2 regions of the Ensifer sp. ENS08 genome follow, and region 1 is predicted to be linked to the other one. Evidence: riboswitches for the same ligand, from Rfam matches in the RefSeq annotation. Region 1 holds a riboswitch; the other holds the start of a gene.
The links. Region 1 has a riboswitch for FMN ahead of IB272_RS17470 (DMT family transporter). Riboswitches for the same ligand answer to the same signal wherever they lie in the genome.
Positions count from the first base shown of each region.

Region 2: linked by a shared signal. The riboswitch ahead of IB272_RS06110 (6,7-dimethyl-8-ribityllumazine synthase) and the one ahead of IB272_RS17470 (DMT family transporter) in region 1 are both predicted to bind FMN.

Region 1 is NZ_JACVBF010000007.1:93,051-97,467, forward strand. Features, by position in the region: gene IB272_RS17465 (esterase-like activity of phytase family protein) at 1-1,582, opposite strand, end outside; gene IB272_RS17470 (DMT family transporter) at 1,650-2,564, opposite strand; FMN riboswitch at 2,652-2,834, opposite strand; gene hupB (DNA-binding protein HupB) at 2,959-3,234, opposite strand; gene lon (endopeptidase La) at 3,455-4,417, opposite strand, start outside.
Region 2 is NZ_JACVBF010000002.1:117,596-122,012, forward strand. Features, by position in the region: gene IB272_RS06105 (low temperature requirement protein A) at 28-1,311, shown strand; gene IB272_RS06110 (6,7-dimethyl-8-ribityllumazine synthase) at 1,692-2,165, opposite strand; FMN riboswitch at 2,259-2,408, opposite strand; gene IB272_RS06115 (ABC transporter ATP-binding protein) at 2,532-3,593, opposite strand; gene IB272_RS06120 (ABC transporter permease) at 3,605-4,387, opposite strand; gene IB272_RS06125 (ABC transporter permease subunit) at 4,384-4,417, opposite strand, start outside.

The DNA.
Region 1 (4,417 bases):
CCGACGCGAGCCAGAAGCCCCCTTCCCCGTCATTGGCGATGCCTTCGATGTCGAGCTTCTGCGCCGGTGCGCCATCGCGGGTGATGGCGAGCGCTTCGGTGATCAGCGCCGGCTTCTGGGTGGCATCGATGGTGAAGATCGTGGGCTGCGACGAGTAAACCGAATCGTTGACGGCGCGCAGGAAGCCGGGCTTGTCGGCGACGGCGGCGAGACCGGAGAGTGCGCCGAAGCCGATCGGCAAGCCATCCTTCTCGGCGGAGCGGATCTGCGGATAGACCGCTTCGCCCTCGGCACGCTCATAGATCATCACGTGCGAGCGCGCGCCGCCGTCCTCGACGAGATCGACTTCGTTTGCGGTCGCAAAGAGATTGCGCGCGGGGATCGCGACGGCGCCTTCCGGCGAGATGCCCGACGGCAAGAGCTGCAGCAACTCAGGCTCGGCGCCCGTATCCTTGTAGACGCCGACGATCGAGGCACGTTCGGACAGAACGAAGAACAGGTTGTCGTCACCGAACTTCGCCGCTTCCAGGCCCTCGGGCTCAACGCCCTTGGCCGAAGAGCGCTTCTCGGGATAGTGTCCGATGGCGGCAATCGCATGCTCGAAGCTCGCGCCCGATTCGAAGAGCACCTTGCCGGTGGTGTCGAAGATCGTGAAACCGCGCGAACCGCCTTCATAGTCGCCTTCGTTGGCAACGACGATGCGGTTGTCGTCGAGCCACTTCACCGCGTCGGGCTCGCGTTTGCGGCCCGGCTGCTCGTCCTTGAAGGCAATCGCGCCGTTGCGCTTGGTGTCGATGTTCTTGAGGTCGACCGTGCCGGCAGAGAAATGCGTCTTCACCGTTCCCGTCTTGCCGTCGATGATGACGATGTGGTTGTTCTCCTGCAGCGTCAGCGCGATCTCGTCCTTGCCGTTGAAGGAAACGAATTCCGGCTCCGGGTCTTCACCGGCGATTTCGGCAAGACCGGTCAGCGTCACGCGCTTCAGCGAACCGCAATCGGCAACACCATCCTTCAACGACAAGATGACGAGGTCGCCGGCCGGCATCTGCGGGATCTTGCCGTCGTTCAGCTCTTCATCGCGCTCGTTCTCGATGGCGATGGCCGCCAGCGTGCGGTCCTTGTTGACGGCGATCGAATCCGGCTGGCCGCCGAGATCGCAGGTCGCATCGACTTTCTTCGAGGCCAGATCGACGATCGCAAGAAGCCCCGAAGGCTTGACGAAGCTTTCGCGCGTGTTGACCGCGACGAGTGCCTTTGCACCGGCGATGGTGACCGAGGTCGGCTCGCCGTCAAAAGAGACCGTGCCGGCTGCCTTCGGCGCCTTGGCATCGGTGATGTCGATCAGGCCGACGCGCTTGCCGGGGCTGTCGGAATAGACAAGCGTGTTGCCGTCTTCGCTGGCCGTGATGATTTCGGCAGATGTCGGCGCCTTGCGCGCATCGCCTTCCGGCAGGTTATCGGCAACAGCAAAGGATGCAATGCGGTTGAAGACGGGCTCGGCCGCCGCAGGAAATGCTGCGGATGCAAGAAGAACGGCCGCAAGCGCGGTCACGCGCGAAGTGATGGTCATGAAATCCCCCATGTGCGAACACTGAAAACATGGGGGTTCTGCGCGATGCCGATGACAGCCGAATGACAACGCTTGGGTTTTACACCGTTCCGGTTGCAGGCGCGGCGCGCTCGCGCCGCATCTCGTTGCGCATGATGAACAGCGAGGCGCCAAGGATCAGCACTGCGCCGACCCAAAGATATCCTGTCGGCGCGTAACCGAAGACCAGCCAGCCCGCAAAGACGTTAAGCGGCAGCTTCAGATCGTCGAAGGGCTGCACATAGGCAGCGTCGGCAACAGTATAGGCGAGCGTCAGCAGATATTGTGCGACTACGGTCAGTATCCCGGCGAGCAGCAGGAAACCGAGTGCTGCCCCATCCGGCATGGTGAAGCCGGCCGAAAGCGCGATGGCGCCGTTGATCGGCGTCAGAAGCACAAGCAGCCATACGGTGATCGTTTCGGGGCGCTCGAGACTTGTGAGGCTCTTGGTGATGAGCGACGAAGCGCCCCACAACAGCGCCGACAGGATCGGCAAAAGGGCGGCCCAGCTGAAGCTGTCCGACCACGGTTCGAGAATGATCATCGCCCCGGCGAAACCGACCGCGGTTGCGGCCCAGCGCGCCGCGCCGACGCGTTCGCCGAGAAACAGGCGGGCGCCGAGGATGATGAAGAACGGCGAGGTCATGACCAGCGCGATCGCCTGCCAGATCGGCACGTGCGCCAGACCGGAGACCCAGGCCCCCACACCGAAGGCGGCCAGCACCACGCGCGCGACGTGACGCCAGGGATAGTCGGTGCGCATGGCCGACAGCCCGACGCGTCGCAGAAACGGCAGTGAGAAGAGGAAGGCGAAGGCATATTGCCAGAACGCCATGGCGGTGGCTGGAAAACCGAGCTTCATCGTCAGCCATTGGGTGACGACATTGAGGCCGGCGAAAGCGATCCCGGCCAACACCATGAAGCCAGCTCCGGCCATGGCGCGCGAGGAGGAAAAGCCGAGGGAAGTCTGATTCATGTCATGCACCCTGAAAGCGGACCAAACACAAATCAGGACGCATGAGCGCACGGCACGACGCCGGGCATCCCTGCCCTTCGTGCCAGCGACCATTCTCTTTCATCCGGACTATGACCGTCGGCTCCGGAGTTGCACCGGATCTGCTGACCCTCTCCCCAAAAATCGAGGAAAGGCGCTCGCGGGCTTGGGCCACCTTCGCGCGTCTCCAAGACGCCGCGCTGTCATGCCCTTACCGCCGGTGGGGACTTTCACCCCGCCCTGAGAATGGGCAAGCCCTAGAGCAAATGACGGACACCCGCAAGGGCTGCCCCAAAAATGCGAAAGGGTCCGGCTTGCGCCGAACCCTCGAATACCTGGACTGCCGGCCTCGTGTCCGGCCGCCAAGCAAATCTCATCAGCCGTTGACGGCATCCTTCAGGCCCTTGCCGGCCGTGAACTTCGGCACGTTGCGTGCCGGGATGTCAACTTCCGCACCCGTGGACGGGTTACGGCCCTTCGAGGCTTCGCGGCGCGAAACCGAGAAGTTGCCGAAGCCGACCAGGCGAATGTCGCCGCCGTTCTTCAGCTCAGCCTGGATGGTCTCGAAAACTGCATCAACTGCAGAAGATGCGTCGGTCTTGGAAAGTCCGGCCTTCTCAGCAACGGCAGACACGAGCTCATTTTTGTTCATGTTTCCACCCCTTTCAGATTGGTTCGAAACGACTGTGTTTTAAGGCGCGGCGGCTTGCGCTTCGCCCGCGTCTTGCCTTTCCCAATTGCGCCTAATCCCTTGGAATGCAAGGCTTGCAGGGCGCTTTTACAACAAAAAAGACCGGCCAATGGCCGGTCTTCCCAATTTTTCTGCAAAATGAGCGCCGCGCGAGCCGGCTGCACCCATTTTCAAGCGCCCGTCAGTGGGCGACGGAGGAGCCTGCTTCGTCCTGCGAATCAACCGGTGCTACGGTTGCCGGCTCGTTTGCCGGGTCCCAATCGATCGGTTCCGGCATGCGCACCAGAGCGTGTTCGAGCACTTCGCCCACCCGCGAAACCGGGATGATTTCGAGCGCGTTCTTCACGTTGTCCGGGATCTCGGCGAGATCCTTGGCGTTCTCTTCCGGGATCAGCACCTTCTTGATGCCGCCCCGCAGCGCTGCCAGGAGCTTCTCCTTCAGGCCGCCGATCGGCAGCACGCGGCCGCGCAGCGTGATCTCGCCGGTCATTGCAACATCCTTGGAGATCGGGATGCCGGTCATGATCGACACGATCGTGGTTGCCATGGCGACGCCGGCCGACGGGCCATCCTTCGGCGTCGCACCTTCCGGTACGTGCACGTGGATGTCACGCTTGTCGAACAGCGGCGGTTCGATGCCGAAGTCGATTGCGCGCGAGCGGACATAAGAAGCCGCCGCGGAAATCGATTCCTTCATCACGTCGCGCAGGTTGCCGGTGACGGTCATGCGGCCCTTGCCGGGCATCATGACGCCTTCGATCGTCAGAAGCTCGCCGCCGACCTCAGTCCATGCGAGACCGGTGACAACACCGATCTGATCGTCACGTTCAGCTTCGCCGTGGCGGAAGCGCGGAACGCCCAGATAGTCGTTGATGTTGGCAGCGTTCACTTCGACCTTCTTGGCCTTGCCCTTGATGATCTCGGTCACGGCCTTGCGGGCGAGCTTCATCAGCTCGCGTTCGAAGTTACGCACACCGGCTTCGCGGGTGTAGGTCTGGATGACCGCCATCAGCGCGCCGTCTGTGACCGAGAATTCCTTCGGCTGCAGCGCGTGGTCGCGGATCGCCTTCGGCAGCAGATGCCGCTTGGCGATTTCCAGCTTTTCCTCTTCCGTGTAGCCGGCGATGCGGATCACTTCCATGCG
Region 2 (4,417 bases), on a different contig from region 1:
GGATCGTCAATTGAAGGGCGTCGCCGCATGAGTGAAACCACCCCGACCGAGCCGCATCAAAGCGCGCACCACCATGTGGCGCGCATGAGCGGTCGCGACACGCATGAACATCACAGGACGGCGACGACGCTCGAACTCTTGTTCGACCTGACCTTCGTCATCGCCTTTAGCCTGGCGGCTTCGCAGCTTGCTCATTTCCTGGCCGAAGGGCACTTCTTTTCCGGCCTCTTCGGCTTCGCGCTTGCGACCTTCTCCATCTGCTGGGCCTGGATCAATTTCAGCTGGTTTGCCTCCGCCTACGACACGGACGACTGGGTATTCCGCATCGTCACCATGGTGCAGATGGTCGGCGTGCTGATCCTTGCGATCGGCCTGCCGCCGATGTTCGAGTCGATCGACAAGGGTGAGCATCTCGACAACGGCATAATGGTGCTCGGCTATGTCGTCATGCGGGTGGCGATGCTCTTCCAATGGCTGCGCGCCAGCCGGCAGGACCCGGCCCGACGGGATGCCTGCACGGCCTATGTCAAAGCAATCAGCCTCGCCCAGCTCGGCTGGGTCGTTCTGATCTTCTTCGATTTCTCGCTGCTGGTGACCTTCGTCATGGTCGTGGGGCTGACGGCGATCGAGATGCTCGGCCCCTATGTCGCCGAGATGCGCTACGGCGGAACGCCCTGGCATGCCCATCACATCGCCGAGCGCTACGGGCTGCTCGCGATCATCGCGCTTGGGGAAGGGGTGGTCGGCACGGTCGCCTCAATCTCGGCCGTGGTCGAAGGGCAGGGCTGGAACCTCGATGTCGCGCTCGTCTGCCTCGCCGGGACGGGGCTCACCTTCGGCATGTGGTGGATCTATTTTCTGCTGCCGAGCGCCGAGATCCTGCACCGGCACCGTCAAAAACGCTCCTTCGTCTGGGGCTACGGCCACATGCCGATCTTCGCCTCGATCGTCGCGACTGGCGCCGGCCTGCATGTGGCGGCCTATTACATCGAGCACAAGGCGCATATTGGCTCGGTCGCAACGGTGCTGACCGTTGCGGTGCCCGTCGCGTGCTACATCGGGCTGCTCTATGCGATGTACGCCTATCTTATGCAGCAGGTGGAGCGGTTGCATCTCTGGCTGCTCGCGGGCACGGCAGTGGTGCTGGCCGCGTCAGTGGTCGCGGCCATGGCCGGGCTCGACATGGCCAAGTGCCTGATCATCCTGATGCTCGCGCCCGTCGTCACCATCGTCGGCTACGAGGTGGCGGGGCACCGGCACCGCGTGGCGGCACTGGATCGCAGCCTGCGCAAGAACGAGGCTGCGCATTGATTTTGCGAGTCGAAACAGCGCGTTGCCGGCTCAAGCTGGTGAGCCGATTCAGGTGGTTCAGAGGTTGATTCAAGCGCAGCGTTTGGCGCTGTTCGCCCCTGCCGCTGCCCCCTCACGCTAGCCTTCTCCCTGCAGGCGGGGAGAAGGAACGAGAACGCAAGCTGCCTCGGAGTTTGTGATGGACCCGGGTGGAAGGCCGTTCTCGGTAGCCCCGGGGAGAGAGTTTGCGCGACAAGGATGCCGCTTGTGTCCTTCTCCCCGCCCGCGGGGAGAAGGTGGCCGGCAGGCCGGATGAGGGGCATTCCCCTCACCGGGCGGATGAGGGGCAAGCCTTCACCGGGCGGATGAGGGGCGAGCCAACCTCAACCGCATCTCGCGGATCAGGCGTTGACGAGCGCCAGCTTGGCGCGGGCATCGAGGATCTGGGCGCAGGCGTTGGCCGCCTCCGTACCCTTGGTAACGAAGTGCTCGCGGAAGAAGGCGATCAGCGGTTCGCTTTCCTGGAAATTGTGCGGCGTCAGTACGGCGGAAAGCACCGGCACATTGGTGTCGAGTTGCACGCGCATCATGCCGTCGAGCACGGTGCCGGCGACGAAATCGTGGCGGTAGATGCCGCCGTCGACGACGAAGGCGGTGCCGAGGATCGCGGCATAGCGGCCGGTCTTGGCCAGCGTCTGCGCATGCAGCGGGATTTCGAGCGCGCCGGGTACGTCGAAGATCTCGACGTCGGCGGCCGACCCGCCAAGCTTCGTCCATTGCGTGACGAAGGCATCGACGCAGCGGTCGACGATATCGGCATGCCAGCGGGCACGAACGATCGCGATCTTGGCGGCGGGGTGGGAAAGAATGGTCATGGTCTCAAGCCTTTCAGGGTTTGGCGTTTTCCAATGATCCCGTCGGGCGAACATGCATGCGCGCGAGGTCCCGTCGCGGGGACCCACGTTGCTGCTTGCTCTCTTCCATCCGGACTGTGACCGTCGGCTCCGGAATCTGACCGGATCTGCTGACCCCCAGGGTGAAACCCTGAGGCGCTCGCGGGCTTCGGCCTTTCGGCCGCTACCGCCGGTGGGGAATTTCACCCCGCCCTGAGAACAACGCGACTATATAGCGCGACCGCGCGCGGTCAAACGCACGGTGCGACGAAAATGCCAGAAATCACGACAGATTTTTCCAGTGTTTGGAGCCATCGGAAGAAATCGTTCCGATGGCTTTCAATCCGCTTACTCGCGGATGACCAAGAGATCCTTGGCGGCAAAGCGCAGCGTGACGTTGTCGCCGGAAACCGGCGGGGCAACACCCGGATTGTTGAACATGTCGAAGGAGATGACGTCGCCGCCGACGCGAAGGCGCGTGCGGATGACCGAGCCGAGGAAGCTCGTCGAGACGACCTCGCCGGCAAGCGACGTGTCGCCCGTGGCGCCCTCGGCGATCGAGCCCGCTTCGGGACGAAGCGCCAGCGAAATGCTGTCGCCGCCCTTCATGCCGGCAATCGGATCCTTCAGCGCGATCTGCTGGTTGCCGATCGTGACGGCACCCGCGGCCGGGTCCGCGACCTTGCCTTCGATGATGCTGAGCGTGCCGACGAAGGAGGCGACGAAACGCGTTGACGGCGTGTTGTAGATCTCGAAGGGGGTGCCGATCTGGTCGGCGCGGCCGGCATTCATGACGACGATGCGATCGGAGATCGACAGCGCTTCTTCCTGGTCATGGGTCACGAACACGGTGGTGATGCCGAGCTGTTGCTGGATCTGCCGGATTTCCTCGCGCAGCGATACGCGGATCTTGGCGTCGAGCGCCGACAGCGGCTCGTCGAGCAGCAGCACCTGCGGCTTGACCGCAATGGCGCGGGCAAGCGCAACGCGCTGCTGCTGGCCGCCGGAGAGCTGGTAGGGGAAGCGGTCCGCCAGGTGCTCGAGCTTGATCAGCCCGAGCATCTGCTTCACCCTCGCGTCGATCTCCGACTTGTCTGTACCTGCGACCTTGAGGCCGAAGGCGACGTTGTCATGCACGTTCATGTTGGGAAACAGCGCATAGGCCTGGAACACCATGCCGATGTTGCGCTGGTTGGGCTTCAGCGAGTTCTGGTCGCGGCCGTTGATGACGATCTTGCCGCTGGTCGGGCTTTCGAAGCCGGCGATCATGCGCAGGACCGTGGTCTTGCCGCAGCCCGATGGCCCGAGGAACGAGACGAACTCGCCCTTTTCGATGTCCATGTTGAAATCGTGCACGACGTGAACCGGGCCGAAGGACTTCTTGATGCTGGTGAGTGACAGGAAACTCATGGGTGCGGTCCTCAGGCCTTAGGAGGCGCGCTTTTTTGAAAGCGCGAGACGAGCTGGATGAGGCCGAGGCAGCCCCAGGTGATGCCGAATGCAATGACGGCGAGTGCGGCCGGTTCATAGGCGCGGTTGGCGCCCAAGAGCTGCATGTAGGGGCCGAAAGCCGGGCGGTTTAGCAGGGCCGCCATGGTGAACTCGCCGATGACGATGGCAAAGGTCAGGAAGGCTCCCGAGAGCACGGCGACGAGCACGTTCGGCAGAATGATCTTGGCAAGGATCGTCGTCCATCCGGCGCCGAGGCTTTGGGCGGCCTCGGTCAAGGTGGCGACGTCGATGGTGCGAAGGCCCGTGTCGACTGCGCGGTACATGTAGGGTAGCGCAAGCGTCGCATAGCCGAACATCAGGAGGATGTTGGTGCCGGTGAGCGAGCCCGTCAACGGCAGCCAGCTCGAGGTGTTGTAGAGCCGGATGTAGCCGAAGACGATGACGATCGCTGGGATGACCAGCGGCAGCAGCGTGATGAACTCGATGACGGGGCGCAGCCGCGGCAGCTTGAGGCGGACCCAGTAGGCTGTCGGCACGACGAGCAGAACACCGAAGAGGATGGTGAACAAGGCCTGCAGCACCGAGTAGGTGAAGGTCTCCTGGAAACGCGGGTCGGCGAAGACCTTCTGGTAAGCGTCGAAGGAGTATTCGCCGCGGCGCATCTTCAAGGAGAAGTTGGTCATGCCGATGAGCGGCAGGGTGAAATAGAGGAGGCCGAAAACGAGGGCTCCCCAGGCCCAGATCTTCTTCATTTCAGCCACCTTTCGCTGCGGCTGCGCAGC